Regions from separate parts of the Alkalibacillus flavidus genome, predicted to be linked through region 2. Evidence: riboswitches for the same ligand, from Rfam matches in the RefSeq annotation. Region 2 holds a riboswitch; the other holds the start of a gene.

Region 1 (7,988 bases), on a different contig from region 2:
AATCTATCATCATTCTAACATAACGAATAGATTACTAACGGACGATTTCCCATACTGTATAAAACTAGACTAAGATTCGACTATCTTCTTTCACCGTTTTGACAATATCCTGCACAATTGCATGAGCAGTTGGTTTCTCACCTGCTCCTGCTCCTTCTAATTTTAAAGATCCAAGTCGATCACTAGATATAACAATCGCATTTTGTACGCCATCAACCGAAGATAGTGGATGGCTTTCATCAACCCACGTCGGCTCAATAACAACCTCAATCGCAGATTCTGATGTAGCATTAATCGTTACAATTGGCTTTAATACTTGATTAGTTGGGTTATTCAGAACTTCATCTAATTGCAATTGATCAAGGCCTTTTCGACGAATGACTGTGATCTCCTGATGATCTTTTCGAAGTAAATCGGCTAATATATAAGCTTTATTCAAGGCGTCAAATCCATCAATATCATGACTTGCATCCGCTTCTGCGTAACCGAGTCGTGTCGCTTGAGTTAACGCTTCATGAAAAGTTAATCCCTCTTTAGCAACCGCGGTTAAGATATAATTGGATGTTCCATTTAAAATCGCTTCGATCCGATGAACGGATTCAAGTTGATGAATCTGGTTTAGCGTGTCAATAATCGGAATGCCACCAGCCACAGCAGCATCGTATTTTACGTTCACCCTATGCTCTTCAGCTAGGTCTTGTAGCTGCCCGCCTTTTGCTGCATACATAGCCTTATTGGCAGTCACCACGTGGCATCCTTGTTCAATGGCCTCTGTGACGTATTGATACGCTGACTCAACCCCTGTGATTGCTTCAACCACGATATCAATCGGTTGAGCTAGCACATCATCTATATTGGTCGTGAGTAAGACATGGTTCGCCACGTCACGATGTTTCGATTCATCATTGACGAGTACTGCCGTTACTTGAACTGGGCGATTTAACGTTTGCGCTAATGATTGTTGTTCTTTTTCTATATGATCATAAACTCCTTGACCCACTGTCCCAAAACCTAATAATGCAACACGAATCGGCTCCATAACAAGCCTCCTTTATGAATGAACCTCACTTACCTGTGATGTTTTGCCAGTCGTTGTTTCAATCGCTTGCTCTAAGTCAGCAATTAAATCATCGACATGTTCGATGCCAACAGATAAGCGAATTAAATCTTCAGTTACGCCAGATGCTTTGCGTTCTTCTTCATTTAACTGTTGATGCGTAGTACTTGCTGGATGAATAATTAAACTTTTCGCATCACCGACATTAGCTAAATGCGACCATAATTGAGCGTTATCAATTACAGAAGCACCTGCTTCTTTTCCACCTTTGATACCAAACACCACAATTGATCCAGCACCTTTAGGTAAATATTTAGCCGCTAATGACTGTGATGGATGGTCATCTTTTTCTGGATATAGCACCCAATCAATCGCTGGATGTTGATCTAAATATTCGACAATGCGATGGGCATTCGCAACATGTTCTTTCATACGCACATGTAATGTTTCAAGCCCTAGCGCTAATTGGAAGGCATTATATGGGCTTAATGTCGCCCCAGTATCACGAAGCACTTGAACACGCGCCTTCGTAATAAATGCGGCCTCAGGTAGTGCTTCAGCATATACAATGCCGTGGTAACTCGGATCAGGTTCCGTAAAGCCCGGAAACTTTGACGAATTCCAATCAAATTTACCAGCATCAACTAACACACCACCTAGTGTCGTGCCATTGCCACCTAACCATTTCGTTGCTGAGTGTACGACGAGGTCTGCTCCATAATCGATTGGACGAAGTAAATAAGGTGTCGGGAATGTATTATCAACGATTAATGGTACACCTGCTTCATGCGCAATCTCTGCTACTTTTTCTATATCTAATACGTGTAAACCAGGGTTTCCAATCGTCTCAGCAAACACCGCTTTCGTATTCGGTGTAATTGCTTGGCGGAAATTTTCCGGTTCAGTTGGATCGACAAAGTGTGTCGTAATGCCATGCTTCGGCAATGTCGTTGAAAATAAATTATATGTGCCTCCGTATAACGTAGAAGCTGCTACAATCTCATCTCCTGCTTCAGCTAAATTAAAAATCGCACCTGAAATCGACGCCATACCACTGGAAAAAGCTAAAGCACCAATGCCTCCTTCTAACTGAGCCACTCGATCTTCAAACACTCCGACTGTTGGGTTGCCAATACGTGAATAGATAAAGCCCTCTTCTTGTAAAGAAAATAAATTTGCTGCGTGTTCTGTATGATTGAACTGATAAGAGTTCGTTTGATAGATCGGTAATGCGCGTGCTCCCGTTGCTGGATCTGCTTCTAAACCACCGTGAATTCCAATTGTTTCGACTCGATACTGTTCTTGATTACTCATATTAATCGCTCCTTATTTATCTATTTGTTGAAGGACCTTTTCAACTTCTGGTCCCCAATGATCAAATTCAACTAAAAATCCATCATGACCAAATGCTGTATCAACATGTATATAACGGGCTTCCTTATCAAATGCTTGAAGATCTTGGATAAATTTTTGGATATCTTCTGGCGGATATAACAAGTCATGTTCAAAACCAAATGCATATACAGGGACTTGCCAATCAAAAAATATTTGTTCTAAATCACCCTGTCCTCGACTAAGATCATGACTGTTCATCGCCTCTAACAAAACTAAGTAACTATTCGCATCAAAACGTTCGGCAATTTTTTCTGCCTGATAGTTTAAATAATGCACGACTTGATATTGATCACCATCGTGCTCTCGGTTAAACCGCGATTGGAATAACGGCGCAGAACGATAGGTAATCATGCCAATCGAACGTGCTAAACCAAGTCCGTCTTTCGGGATTTTTCCTTGCTGCCAATTAGGATCTTGGCGGATCGCTTGAGCCGAAATATGATTAAACGCGATTGCGTAATCACTGAACTGAGGAGTAATTGCTAGTGGAATAATCGATTTAATAAACCACGGATACATCACCGCCCACTCCAGCACTTGCATGCCCCCTAATGAACTTCCCATAACAGAATGGAGTTGATGAACACCTAACTTTTTTAAAGCTAAAAATTGAATCTCGACTAAGTCACGGACTGTTAAAGTCGGAAAATCAGCACCATATATCTGGCCCGTTTCTGGACTTAGCGATAAGGGCCCTGTAGAGCCATGACATCCACCTAATGTATTAAAAGTGATCACCTCATATTGATCGAGATCAACATAACCTCCTTCATGGATTAACCCTCGCCACCATCCAGGGGAATCTTCTGTACCTACTGTGATATGATTGCCTGTTAAAGCATGGCAAACGAGGATGATGGGTTTACCTTTTGTTCCAGCGCGTTCATAAACAAGTTCAATTTCTTCAAGAAACGTCCCTGACTCTAACGTCACGTTCGGAATAGCTACACGATCAGTGACTCGGTTCATATTGCTGTCATCCTTTCGCTTTCAAAACCATAAAAAAACCTCCCTATCTTTTAAAGATAGAGAGGTGTAAATAGACGAATCCATTTGTCTCTCTTATCTCCCAAAGCAAATCATTCGCTTTGCTGGAATTAGCACCTTTCAAACCGTTGTTTGAAGGTTGCCGGGCGTCGTCGGGCCAGTCCCTCAGCCACTCTTGATAAGAGTTTAATTTGTTATACAATTTTGTTAATTTGATTATATGCACCTTACCATGCCGTTATACGAACGTCAACAAAAAGATTAAACTTCTTGTTTTTTCGATGCTTCAATCTTCGCTAATTTAGCTTGGACTTCTTCCTCTGTTAAACCGTGCTCCTCGATATAACGGTTGCGAGGGTGCGTACGGCATTCAGGTGAGCAACTTCTTAAATAAAAATGCTCGTTCTCTTCAGAGGAAAGAATTTGTTCGTTACAGTCAGGATTTGCACAATTAATATAACGTTCACATGGTTCACCTGTGAAATAATCGCGGCCGACAACATTATGTTCAACCTGATTGATCGGCACTGTAATGCGCTCATCAAACACATAGCATTGACCGTCCCACAAATCGCCTTTCACTTCAGGGTCTTTGCCGTAAGTGACGATACCACCATGTAATTGTCCGACATCATCAATGCCTTCTTCTTTCAACCAACCAGTGAATCGTTCACAACGGATTCCACCTGTGCAATACGTTAAGACACGTTTACCTTCAAGCATGTCTTTATTTTCTTTAATCCATTCAGGTAATTCACGGAATGTACGAATATCCGGACGAATTGCGCCACGGAAATGACCGACATCATATTCATAATCATTTCGCGCATCGAGAATAATCGCATCATCACGCTGCATTTCTTCGTAAAATTCTTTCGGATCGAGGAATTCAGCTGTGTCTTCGATCGGCGACACATCCTCTTCTTCATCCAAACTTAAATTAACGATTTCGTCGCGATGACGGACGTGCATTTTCTTAAATGCATGATCGTCCGCTTCATCAATTTTGAATTCCATGTCCGCAAAACGTGGATCTTCACGCAAAGCTTCCATATACTTATTCGTTTGTTCAACTGTACCTGAAACGGTTCCGTTCAACCCTTCCTCAGCAACTAAAATCCGACCTTTTAATCCGAGGTCGAAACAGAATTGTAAATGCTCATCACGGAACGTTTCCGGATCGTCAATTGGAACGTACTTGTAATAAAGCAATACTCTGTAATCCTTGTTAGACATAATGACCACCTTGCTTATATATTTTTTATTTATTAATTAGCTAAATTCATCAACACTGTATTATATAATATCATAGCCATTTCAGCAACGAAATCAATTTGCGTAAGTGTTCAAAAGCGTTCACATTTAAAAGTTTTCTAGTCCGTGATAGAGTTATGTTTGACAGTGAAAATGAGGTGATACGATGAAGCCAATCGAAAGTCATATTGTTCAATACCGTGGCAGTCATGGCGATTTCGGTTTTGAACAAGGGCAAGCTTTAAAAGAGTCGAAAATCATACATAACCGCTTGAAACATTGGAATGTTAGACGACCGCGGTTTCACATTAATATTGAAGAAACGAAACAAAAGTTCATGGATTTCGCCCCGCAAATGTGGCGTGAACTAGAAGGGTTGCGCGACGGGTTAGAGATGCCAATGGAAGATGTGCTTCGCGATTTTGGAGGATACCGCGTTGAGATCAATCGAAGTGGCTGCTCGATTTTAACCGAGCGTGATTATATGATTCGTAACTACGATTACCACCCGCAAACGTATGAAGGACGCTTCAGTTTATTCCAGCCTAACGATGGAGGTTTAGCGACAATTGGGCCGACATCACGATTAACGGGACGCATGGATGGCATGAATGAACACGGACTCGTCATGGCTTATAATTTCACACACCGTAAAACGCCTGAAGATGGATTTGTCTGTTACATGATCGGACGGATGATTTTAGAAAATTGTCGTAACGTCGAGGAAGCCAAGCAATTTCTACAAGAAGTGCCACACCGAAATGCATTTAGTTATATTTTGCTTGACCCAAATGGTGAAACATATGTTGTAGAAGCAAGCCCTCGTGGCGTTGCAGTAAGGGAAGCCAACGTCTGTACGAATCATTTTGAAAAACTGACGAGCGAAAACCGTCACCATTTAGTCGATTCCTACAAACGACAAGAGGCGATTAATGACCAACGTTATCCAAACATGCCTGCCGATATCGCCTTTCAACTCATGAATGACCGCGATGGCGGTATCTTTGCCGATAACTACAAAAGCTGGTCCGGCACGATTCACACATCAGTCTATTTTCCAAAAGACTTAGGCGTCTGGTTCGCACTCGGTGGTGACGCTGAGGTAACGACGTTTAATTTCGCCGATTGGTTAAGCGGTGAAGATGTTGAACGAACAACCATGCACGGCGAAGTCGACACCGATCTACCCTTCGCACATATGGATTAACAGATGTTGCCGTTTCAATCGATTGTTAGACAATCTAACTACTTTATCTAACAATGTTAATTCAATGTCTAACAATCCAGCTACTTTATCTGACAATGTCAGCTGATTATCTAACAATGTTCCGACATTGTTAGATAATCTTACCAAAAACAAGCTGTGGGCATGCCCACAGCTTGTTTTCACTTACACTTTAAATTTTTTCACTTCATCGCGCAATTGGTCAACCAGGCCAACTAAATGTGATGCGTGTTGATCCATTTCATCGATACTCGACAATTGTTCTTCGGTCGAAGCTGAGATCTCTTCTGCACTCGCTGCTGTTTCTTGACCAGAAGCTGATATTGTCTGAATCATTTCACTTAAATCCTCTTTACGCGCTTCCATATCTTCAGAATATGACATCACACGTTTTGCATTTTGGGCTAAATTGTTCACCGCTTCATTAATTCCATCAAAAATACGTTGCGTCTCCTTAACTGCGGCTTCATTTTCCTCGGTAAACGACTGTGTTTTCTTAATCGAATCTACAGCCACTTGTGATTGTTCTTGAATGTTTGTCACAAGTCGATTAATATCTTCTGTCGTTTTAGACGATTGTTCCGCAAGTTTTCGAATTTCTTCTGCAACGACAGCAAAACCTTTACCATGTTCACCTGCACGCGACGCTTCAATCGACGCGTTTAATGCTAGCAAATTCGTTTGTTCTGTAATTTCTAATATATGTTTCGTAAACTGACTGATTTCTTGGGCAAATGAATTCATCTGATGCATCACTGAAGATGTTTCATTTGTCGCGGTTTTATTCTGTTCTGTTTTATTAATCAAATCGCCAATCGTCAATCGACCATTTTCGCTCAACTGACTCATTTCACTTGATTTCTCATCAATACCTTTGTTTTCTTTGACGACTTCTGTAATGTTATCACTCAACTGCTTAACTGTTTCTTGACCTGTTTCAAGTTGATCAGCTTGTTGAGTGGTTCCGTCTGCCACTTCTTGTACAGATGTCGCAACTTCATTCGCAGCCGTTGACGATTCTTTTGTATTATTCGACAACGTATGAGATGACTGACTAATGGAATTCGTCACATCGTGAATGGTTTCGACTAATCCGCGGACGTCACCTTTCATCGTTTTCATTTGATTAGCTAACAGACCGAACTCGTCCGAACGTTTAGTCAGATGTTCTGGCACATCTGACGTGAAATCACCATCTGACATTTCCGCTAATTGATCATTCATCGCATAAATCGGGTTCGTTAACCGTTTCGCATAGACATAAGCAATGATCACGACAATAACAGCTATAATCACAGTCACAATAATGAGTGTCGTATTCACACTATCTATTTGCCCCATTAATTCTGAGCTTTCCACAACAGCTAAATACGTCCAACCACTCGATTCAGACGTGTATGTATTCACGTAATGATTAACGCCATCAATCGATGTTTCAAAAAATGTATCATTGATATTATTTATATCGGAGACTTCCTCAATCCCTAATTCTGAAACATTTTGGAAACTCATTGAACTATCATTCGGATTAGACAACACTGTCCCTGTATCTTCTACAAGTACAACATAACCAGTCTCACCGATCTCGACGTCTTCAATAATAGACGTCAAACCACCCAAACTCACATCTGCACCTTGTACACCTATCGTGTCACCTTGTTGGTTTTGGATCGGAATCACTGAACTAATAATCACTTCATCATCGGCTTCCCAATAATAAGCATCTGTTAACGTGACTTCATCCGGATTTTCCATCGCTTGCGTATAATAAGGTCGTTCACTCGGATCATAACCAGCTGTCACTTCCCCTTCTGGATACTGAATATAACCACCGTCAGTTGTCGCTAAATAAGCATAGCGAATCTCAGGATGTGTTTCGGCATAGTGCTCATAAATCTCGAAAATTTCTTGTTCGATGCCTCCACTAGTCGATGAATTCAGTTGCTGTGGCTCATCTGTATCCACATACGATTCAATCGAATCATCTGCTTGCATGACCGTCTCATTCGTTGCAAGCATATTCGTATTTTGCTTCACAACATCAAAAAACAATTCAATCCCTTGATCGAC
Region 2 (7,988 bases):
AAACAAAATATTAGTGACATTAACCGGTAATCATAAACGTGGTTTTTAAATTGGTCTATTTTGTACTTTAATATTTTAGCATCATTAGATTGATAACTTTGAAGTTCTAAATACACTTTTATTAACTGAATTAATTCTTGTATCATTTCAGCATCTTTGTTACCTGTTTCAGCCATGTCGACCGATAAATCATATAAACGTTTCAATGTTTGTGAAGTATCTTCCCGCATCATATAGGTGATACGTTGAATCGACATCGATAAATTGTAAAAATAATAAAATTCATCATATAATTCATCACTTAACGAAAGACATCCTTTATATTCTCCACGACGAAGGTCTTTGACACGTGTTTAAAGCTTATTTAGATTGTCATTACTTTTAAGATGAAATAAGAATAAAATAGATACGACTAAAATCGACTGTACAAACAACGGTTTAAATAGCCACATACCTTGATTGAAAAATAATAAAATAAATTCTAATGTCATCATGACAAATAATAGAATAAACAAAATAAGTATAAAATTTTTTATTTTTATAACCTTTAAATCGTTTCATGACTATCACCTATTGTGCTAGTAATTTTTTAGATAAAATAATAGATGACCCATAAGGTGTCGTATATAAATAAAACCGATCGACAATTTTCATCACTAACGTAAATCCTTGTCCTAATGATCGGTGGGTGGAGAAACCTGATAACAATATTAAATTAGGTAAGTTCTTTAAATTAAACCCATCACCATCATCTTCAATCACGACTTTGATTTCATCGTCATCTTTAACAACCATCATATGTCCTGATTTTGCGTGCTTTAAAACATTCGTCGCTATTTCAGAGACAACTAGCAACCAACCTTGCTTTTCTTGATCGCTTAATTGAAAGGCTTCTAAGCTTTTAGCCACCTTTTGCCTACACAAAGTAATGTCATGATGTTCATAAATATAATGCGATGTTAAGAATTCACCAGTGCTAATATCTTTTAACTCATTTCTATTAATCAATAAAAATTTATGTTGAGATGAAGCATACATCGCTTCTCGATAAATTTCCCACTCGCGAGGATGATGTATTTGACGACTATCACGAGTTAGTGCATGTTTTAAGTCAATATTCACTCGATCGTAGACCGTAATGATCGCTTGTTTCATTTGGTCACTTGCATCAAGCTTTTGCACTTGTTTTCGGACATTTTTTTGCTCACGACACCAATCAACCAGTTGATTGGCGTAGTTTAGTAATGTTCCATTTTCATATAAATATTGAGTATGTCGAGTCGCAATGGCTGAGTAAAATGTTATTTGGCTCGTGTTATATGATAAATTCAATTCATTTGCGATTTCTTTAGCAAGAAAGCCAACAATTGTTCGATCAACCAACTCTGTTAACGTTATTTGCGGATCAATTTCTACTATGTCTTGTCTAGGTTTGAACGCTGCATTTTTTAGTTTTTTTAACCCAAATGCCATACACAGAATCACCATCCTCTAACACGCTCTAGCATATCTGATAAATATTTGCTAATTATTATACCAAAGAATTAACAAAATTCGACTGTCTTGAACAAATTTTTTGATAATTTAAGTATACATTAAACGAATCCGTGTTAAAATGGATACGCTTTTTTCTACTAGTGAGGTGAACTTATGAAACAAATTATTCCTTTTGCTCACGACTGGTTACGCCAAACCATCGAGTCTGGTGACACCGTCGTCGATGCAACACTCGGTAATGGTCATGACAGTGTGTTTTTAAGTCAAACAGTAGGTTCTAATGGCCATGTATACAGCTTTGATATTCAGGTAGAGGCTATCACTGAAGCGAAACAATTATTTAACCGTGAACAAACCGAAAACGTTACAACTGTTCAATTAGGGCACGAGCATGCATCGTCTTATTTACAAGATCGAGGTGTTCAGTCGATTGGTGGGGCGATTTTTAATTTAGGTTTTTTACCGGGTGGAGATGAAGAAATTACGACACATGCTGACACGACGATACAAGCGATTGACGGTATATTTTCATTGCTAAAATCGAAGCGAATGATTGTCATTGTAGTTTATCCTGGCCATGAAACGGGACAAACTGAAAAGAATCAACTCATGACATATTTAAAGCAACAAAAGCCGTCAACTATGGATGTCGCGATGTATCATTTAGTGAACCGTAGTGACAAAGCACCATTTGTCGTCGGTTTATACAAAAAATAGTGCGCAGAACATTATCATACTCCTGCGCACTACTTAAATTTCATCTTGTATTTGTAGCGACGATAAACGCGACCTCCGACATAAACAATACGTGAACGCCACCCCGCTTCACGCAATAACTCTTTAGCGACTTTCATTTGCTCAGTCGTTTGACGCATTTTATCATCTGACAAATATAAACCGACTAAACCGTCCACAATGAGCTGATGAAAACGAGCATCATCAACACCTTGCAAATCGCGTCTTGCCCGTTTGATCATATGTTTCATTCGACTCACTTTCTCATCTTCATCGTGATAATAGTCTATAAAATTCAAATCTCCCTCTGCTGCATCTTCCTCTTGGTCGATTAAGTAATCTAATAAAATATGTAACCCTTGTAATGAAGGGAAGAAAGCGTCTTCAACCATTCGCCCTTTATTATCCCCATTCAACCCATAAGCGACTAAACAAAAGACACCTAACGTTGAGCCTGTCGCAGCTGAAAATTCGTACCACCTTAAATTAGGATCTTGATTATAATGATCATACCAAGCTGTTAAACGCGGAATTCGCTCTTCCTCTGTTACATGCTTATGAACTTGCAAATCGACATAAAGCGACGCTAAACGTTCGATATGAGGTTGGATGTCGATATAATTCGGTATCGATCGGATGACGTTTTGACATTGGTCGACAAGCTTTTGTAAATAATGATGATCGTCTTGATCATCGCGATAAGCGTAATAATTTTTCTTATAACTATCAGCGCCTAGTCGGATCGCATCTAATTGTGCCTCGTGCAATTGCCTGAAATCGTCTGGGTCAAGCGATTGGCTACGATCACATAAGTTATCCAAATAATCACTAATCGTTTGATAAGCGACAATAAACTTAATCGCTTCACCCCAACGCTCTCTAGCTAATGTCGCGTAAATCGACCCACCTTCACAATGGAATGTCTTCGTATTCATACTAGCTAATGCTTGCGTTCTTAGTTCATCATTAGGAATTTGTCTAGCTTCCTTCCGCCAATGATTTAATTCTTGATTAACAACAGGAAATAATTGTCGAAATGATGTTGTTAACAACTGCCTGATCGATGACGGCGCCTTCATATCTTCACCCCTACTCTGCTTTTATTAACCGTTCAGTAAAATTGAGCGCTTCTTGAAAAACATCCTCGCGCTCTGGTTCATTGAACACTTCATGGTATAAGTTTGGCCAAAGAACAAACTGTTTATCAACGACAGCTAATTTGTCATAAAAATGACGTACAGCGTGTTGATCGACGAGGTGATCGTCACCCGCTTGCAAAAACAAAATCGGTAAATCGGGGTAGTATCGTATTGAATCAAAGGCTTTGTCTATGGCTCTATTAAACTCATGAAACCACCGAACCGATACTTGATGTAAAAAATAAGGGTCGGCTGCATCACTTTCATGAAAATCTTCGTTGCGAGTCGCCAACGTCGGGTTAATATTCGTTTTGACTCGTAGTGAAGGATAGATATAATCTAGGACTGTTGATATGTAATGAACCGCTTTAGGTGGTCCTGTTCTCATTCCTAAACCAGGAGAAGACAATATAACACCCATTACAGAATGCTTTATTTCTTGTAACGTCCGAATGGCAATTAAGCCTCCCATACTATGACCAAGCAAAAAGACCGGCAAATTAAATTGATAGGCTTCCTCTAACCATGATTCAACTGTTCGAATATATTGATTGAATGATTGAATATGGCCACGTTTCCCTTCAACTTCACCCTGTCCTGGTAAATCACCAATAATGACGTGATACCCAGCTTTAGTCCACCTATTTACTTGCCATTCATATCGTCCTGAATGCTCGAAAGCTCCGTGTACGATAACGACGACAGCTTTCCCTGCTTGACTACGATGAACTTTCATCTAATTCCTCCCCACAATATTCCGAAAAATTTGTTATAATTATCTTATCACATTTTCCATTCAGGAGGGCAAACATGATATTACCCTATAATGAACAATATCCAATGATTGATCCAACCGCATACATAGCAGATGATGCCGTTATATCGGGTGACGTAACAATTGGTGCATACAGCAGTGTCTGGTTCAAAACGGTGATAAGAGGTGACGTATCACCGACTCACATTGGCCAAAACGTCAACATTCAAGACCAAAGCATGTTGCATCAAAGCCCGAATCAGCCATTAGTGCTCGAAGACGGCGTCACCGTCGGGCACCAAGTCTTGCTTCATTCGTGCCAAATCCGAAAAAACGCCTTAATAGGTATGGGCTCAACGATTTTAGACGGTGCAGAGATTGGCGAGAATGCCTTTATTGGTGCAGGCAGTTTAGTACCACCAGGCAAAACGATTCCCCCAAACACACTCGCTTTCGGGAGACCAGCCCAAGTCATTCGCGAAATTACTGATGACGATATTCAAGAAATGAACCGCATTCGTCAATCGTACGTCGACAAAGGCCAAGTCTATAAACAAGAACAACAAAATAGAAAGCCCTAAATAAAAAAGGTTGAACACGAAAGCATCTCTTTCATGTTCAACCTTTACTTTAATTTATGTTCGCTTTAAGCGTCTCGACACGATCCGTTTGTTCCCACGTGAACTGCTCATCGGAACGACCGAAATGGCCGTACGCTGCAGTCTTTTTATAAACAGGTCGGCGCAAATCAAGCATTTTAATAATACCTGCAGGACGGAGGTCAAATGTTTGACGTACAGCCTCGACAAGTTTTTCTTCAGATACTTGTCCTGTTCCAAATGTATCTATCGAAATCGACACAGGCTGCGCCACTCCGATCGCATACGCTAATTGTACCTCACACTGATCCGCTAATCCCGCTGCGACTATATTTTTCGCAACGTAACGAGCGGCATAAGCAGCTGATCGGTCCACTTTTGTTGCATCTTTACCACTAAATGCCCCGCCACCGTGGTGCGCATAACCACCATACGTATCGACAATGATTTTTCGACCCGTTAAACCGGCATCACCTTGAGGCCCGCCAATCACGAAACGACCTGTTGGATTGATGAAGTATTTTGTTTCAGCATCAATTAATGTTTCCGGCACAACTGGTTTAATGACGTGTTCTTGTACGTCTTCTTTAATTTGTTCTAAATCAATTTCAGGATGGTGTTGAGTTGAAATCACAATCGTATCCACACGCTCAGGTTGTCCATTTTCATCATATTCTACCGTGACTTGAGTCTTACCATCTGGTCGTAAATACGGTACGAGTTCTGTTTTCCGCACGTCAGCTAAACGCTTCGCTAATTTATGCGACAATGAAATCGGAAGTGGCATCAGTTCTTTCGTTTCATTACTTGCGTAACCAAACATCAAACCTTGATCTCCAGCACCAATCGCTTCAATTTCATCATCTGACATATGTCCTTCTCGTCGCTCATATGCTTCATCGACCCCTTGAGCAATATCAGCCGACTGCTCATCAATTGACGTTAGTACCGCGCACGTTTCAAAATCGAATCCATATTTTGCACGTGTATAGCCGATATCTTTGACCGTATCACGCACAATCGTAGGTATATCAACATACGTTGATGTTGTGATTTCTCCAGACACTAAAACAAGTCCAGTCGTAATAGTTGTTTCACAAGCAACACGCGCGTTTGGATCGCGTGATACGATTTCATCTAATATCGCATCCGAAATTTGATCCGACATTTTATCAGGATGGCCTTCAGTAACTGACTCCGACGTAAATAAACGACGTTGATTCGCCATAATTCCATTTCCTCCTCAATCATTAATTGCTACGATTTTTTATCCCCTATGGAAAATAAGATAACCATTTCATATAGTTTCGCTTTATTTCGCATCATGAGCTTTGTTAGAATTAATTTAATATACACATGATGTGAAACTGGTATATCGTCATAAAAAAACCTTTCCCATTTTAGACAAGGGAAAGGTAATGATCGCCTTTCGCTCTTATCGTCCAAGGGTTACCTTGCATCAGGATGAGCACCTGTCACGTTGTGATGGTTGCCGAGCTTCATCGGGCCTGTTCCCTCCACTTACTCTGGATAAGAGAAATTTCGTTTACTGATATATCATAACGCGATGCCTATGACGTGTCAAATGACGACGCTTTTCACACATGAAAATTTTCAAACGAAATCAATTGTGAAAATTATATGAATAGTGTGGTTTAATTTTTAAAATGTGTTATACTAATAGCGAATGACGTCATACACATAAATACATATTAAATAAAGGGTGATCTGACAATGAAAACAATTGAAGCCGATACACTCGTATCACGGTTATCCAATGCTGATCAAACGGAGAAAAATTTATCAATTGCAGAACTTGTTGAAAACATATTAGCTCGTGAGGAAGGGATTTTAACATCTACTGGCGCTGTGCGTGCCACAACTGGTCATTACACAGGGCGTTCACCGAAAGATAAATTTGTCGTGGAAGATGAGGAAACGAAAGACCGACTGGATTGGGGAGAAGTTAATCAACCTATTTCAGAAGATGTGTTTAATCAACTGCTTCAAAAGGTAACAGACTATTTAGCCGAACGAGATCAATTATTTTCTTTCAAAGGATTTGCGGGTGCTGATGAAAAACATCGTTTACCGATCGAGGTTATTACCGAATTTGCATGGCACAACTTATTCGCCAATCAAATGTTCATTAGACCAAGTGATTCCGAATTAGCTGAACATGAAACGACATTCTCTGTCATTTCAGCCCCTCATTTTAAAGCGAATCCTGAAGTCGACGGGACGAATTCGGAAACGTTCATCATCGTGTCATTCAAACATCGAATCGTCTTAATCGGTGGCACAGAGTATGCGGGTGAAATTAAGAAATCAATTTTTTCCGTTATGAACTACATGTTACCCGAAAAACAAAATGTATTACCGATGCACTGTTCGGCTAACGTCGGTGAAGAAGGAGATGTCGCCCTCTTCTTCGGTTTATCTGGAACAGGTAAAACGACTCTATCGGCTGATGAAAATCGCCGTTTAATTGGGGATGATGAGCACGGTTGGTCACAAAGTGGTGTGTTCAATATTGAAGGCGGTTGTTATGCCAAAACGGTTAATTTATCAGCTGAAAAAGAACCACAAATATACAATGCCATTCGATTTGGTTCTGTTTTAGAAAATGTCGTCGTCGATGAGGATACACGTTTACCTGATTATGATGACACAAGTTTAACCGAAAACACGCGTGCAGCATATGCGATTGATCACATTGACAATATCGTAGAACCAAGTATTGCAGGTCATCCCAATACGATTATTTTCTTAACAGCGGATGCATTCGGCGTATTGCCTCCTATTAGTAAATTAACAAAAGAACAAGCGATGTATCACTTTTTGAGTGGCTATACGAGTAAATTAGCTGGCACTGAACGTGGCATTACAGAACCTCAAGCAACATTTTCTGCTTGTTTCGGTTCGCCATTTTTACCACTACCTGCCGCCAATTATGCCAAGATGTTAGGTGAGAAAATTGACCAGCATGATGTGCAAGTGTTCCTCGTCAATACAGGCTGGACTGGTGGCTCTTACGGTGATGGTCACCGCATGAAACTGAGTCATACACGTGCTATGGTACACGCTGCGCTTGAAGGCGAGTTGAATAGCGTCGATTACACACAAGATGATATTTTCGGGTTATATATGCCAACGACTTGCCCAGGTGTACCAAGTGATGTGCTCAATCCGAAGAAAACATGGGGCAATGATGATGCTTATGAAGCCAAAGCGAAAGAATTAGCTGTAAAATTCCACGATAAC

What was found. Region 2 has a riboswitch for S-adenosylmethionine ahead of metK (methionine adenosyltransferase). Riboswitches for the same ligand answer to the same signal wherever they lie in the genome.
Region 1: another riboswitch for S-adenosylmethionine. It lies ahead of metX (homoserine O-acetyltransferase MetX); the one in region 2 lies ahead of metK (methionine adenosyltransferase).

The regions. Positions count from the first base shown of each region.
Region 1 is NZ_JBEPMX010000017.1:29,964-37,951, reverse strand. It holds gene ABID56_RS12510 (homoserine dehydrogenase) at 65-1,039, opposite strand; gene ABID56_RS12505 (O-acetylhomoserine aminocarboxypropyltransferase/cysteine synthase family protein) at 1,052-2,371, opposite strand; gene metX (homoserine O-acetyltransferase MetX) at 2,384-3,421, opposite strand; SAM riboswitch class I at 3,512-3,624, opposite strand; gene trhO (oxygen-dependent tRNA uridine(34) hydroxylase TrhO) at 3,701-4,675, opposite strand; gene ABID56_RS12490 (C45 family autoproteolytic acyltransferase/hydrolase) at 4,860-5,900, shown strand; gene ABID56_RS12485 (methyl-accepting chemotaxis protein) at 6,084-7,988, opposite strand, start outside.
Region 2 is NZ_JBEPMX010000008.1:6,762-14,749, forward strand. It holds gene ABID56_RS08405 (hypothetical protein) at 1-206, opposite strand, end outside; gene ABID56_RS08410 (ATP-binding protein) at 571-1,473, opposite strand; gene mnmM (tRNA 5-(aminomethyl)-2-thiouridylate-methyltransferase MnmM) at 1,651-2,214, shown strand; gene ABID56_RS08420 (tetraprenyl-beta-curcumene synthase family protein) at 2,244-3,311, opposite strand; gene ABID56_RS08425 (alpha/beta hydrolase) at 3,322-4,107, opposite strand; gene ABID56_RS08430 (gamma carbonic anhydrase) at 4,182-4,706, shown strand; gene metK (methionine adenosyltransferase) at 4,756-5,952, opposite strand; SAM riboswitch class I at 6,157-6,261, opposite strand; gene pckA (phosphoenolpyruvate carboxykinase (ATP)) at 6,459-7,988, shown strand, end outside.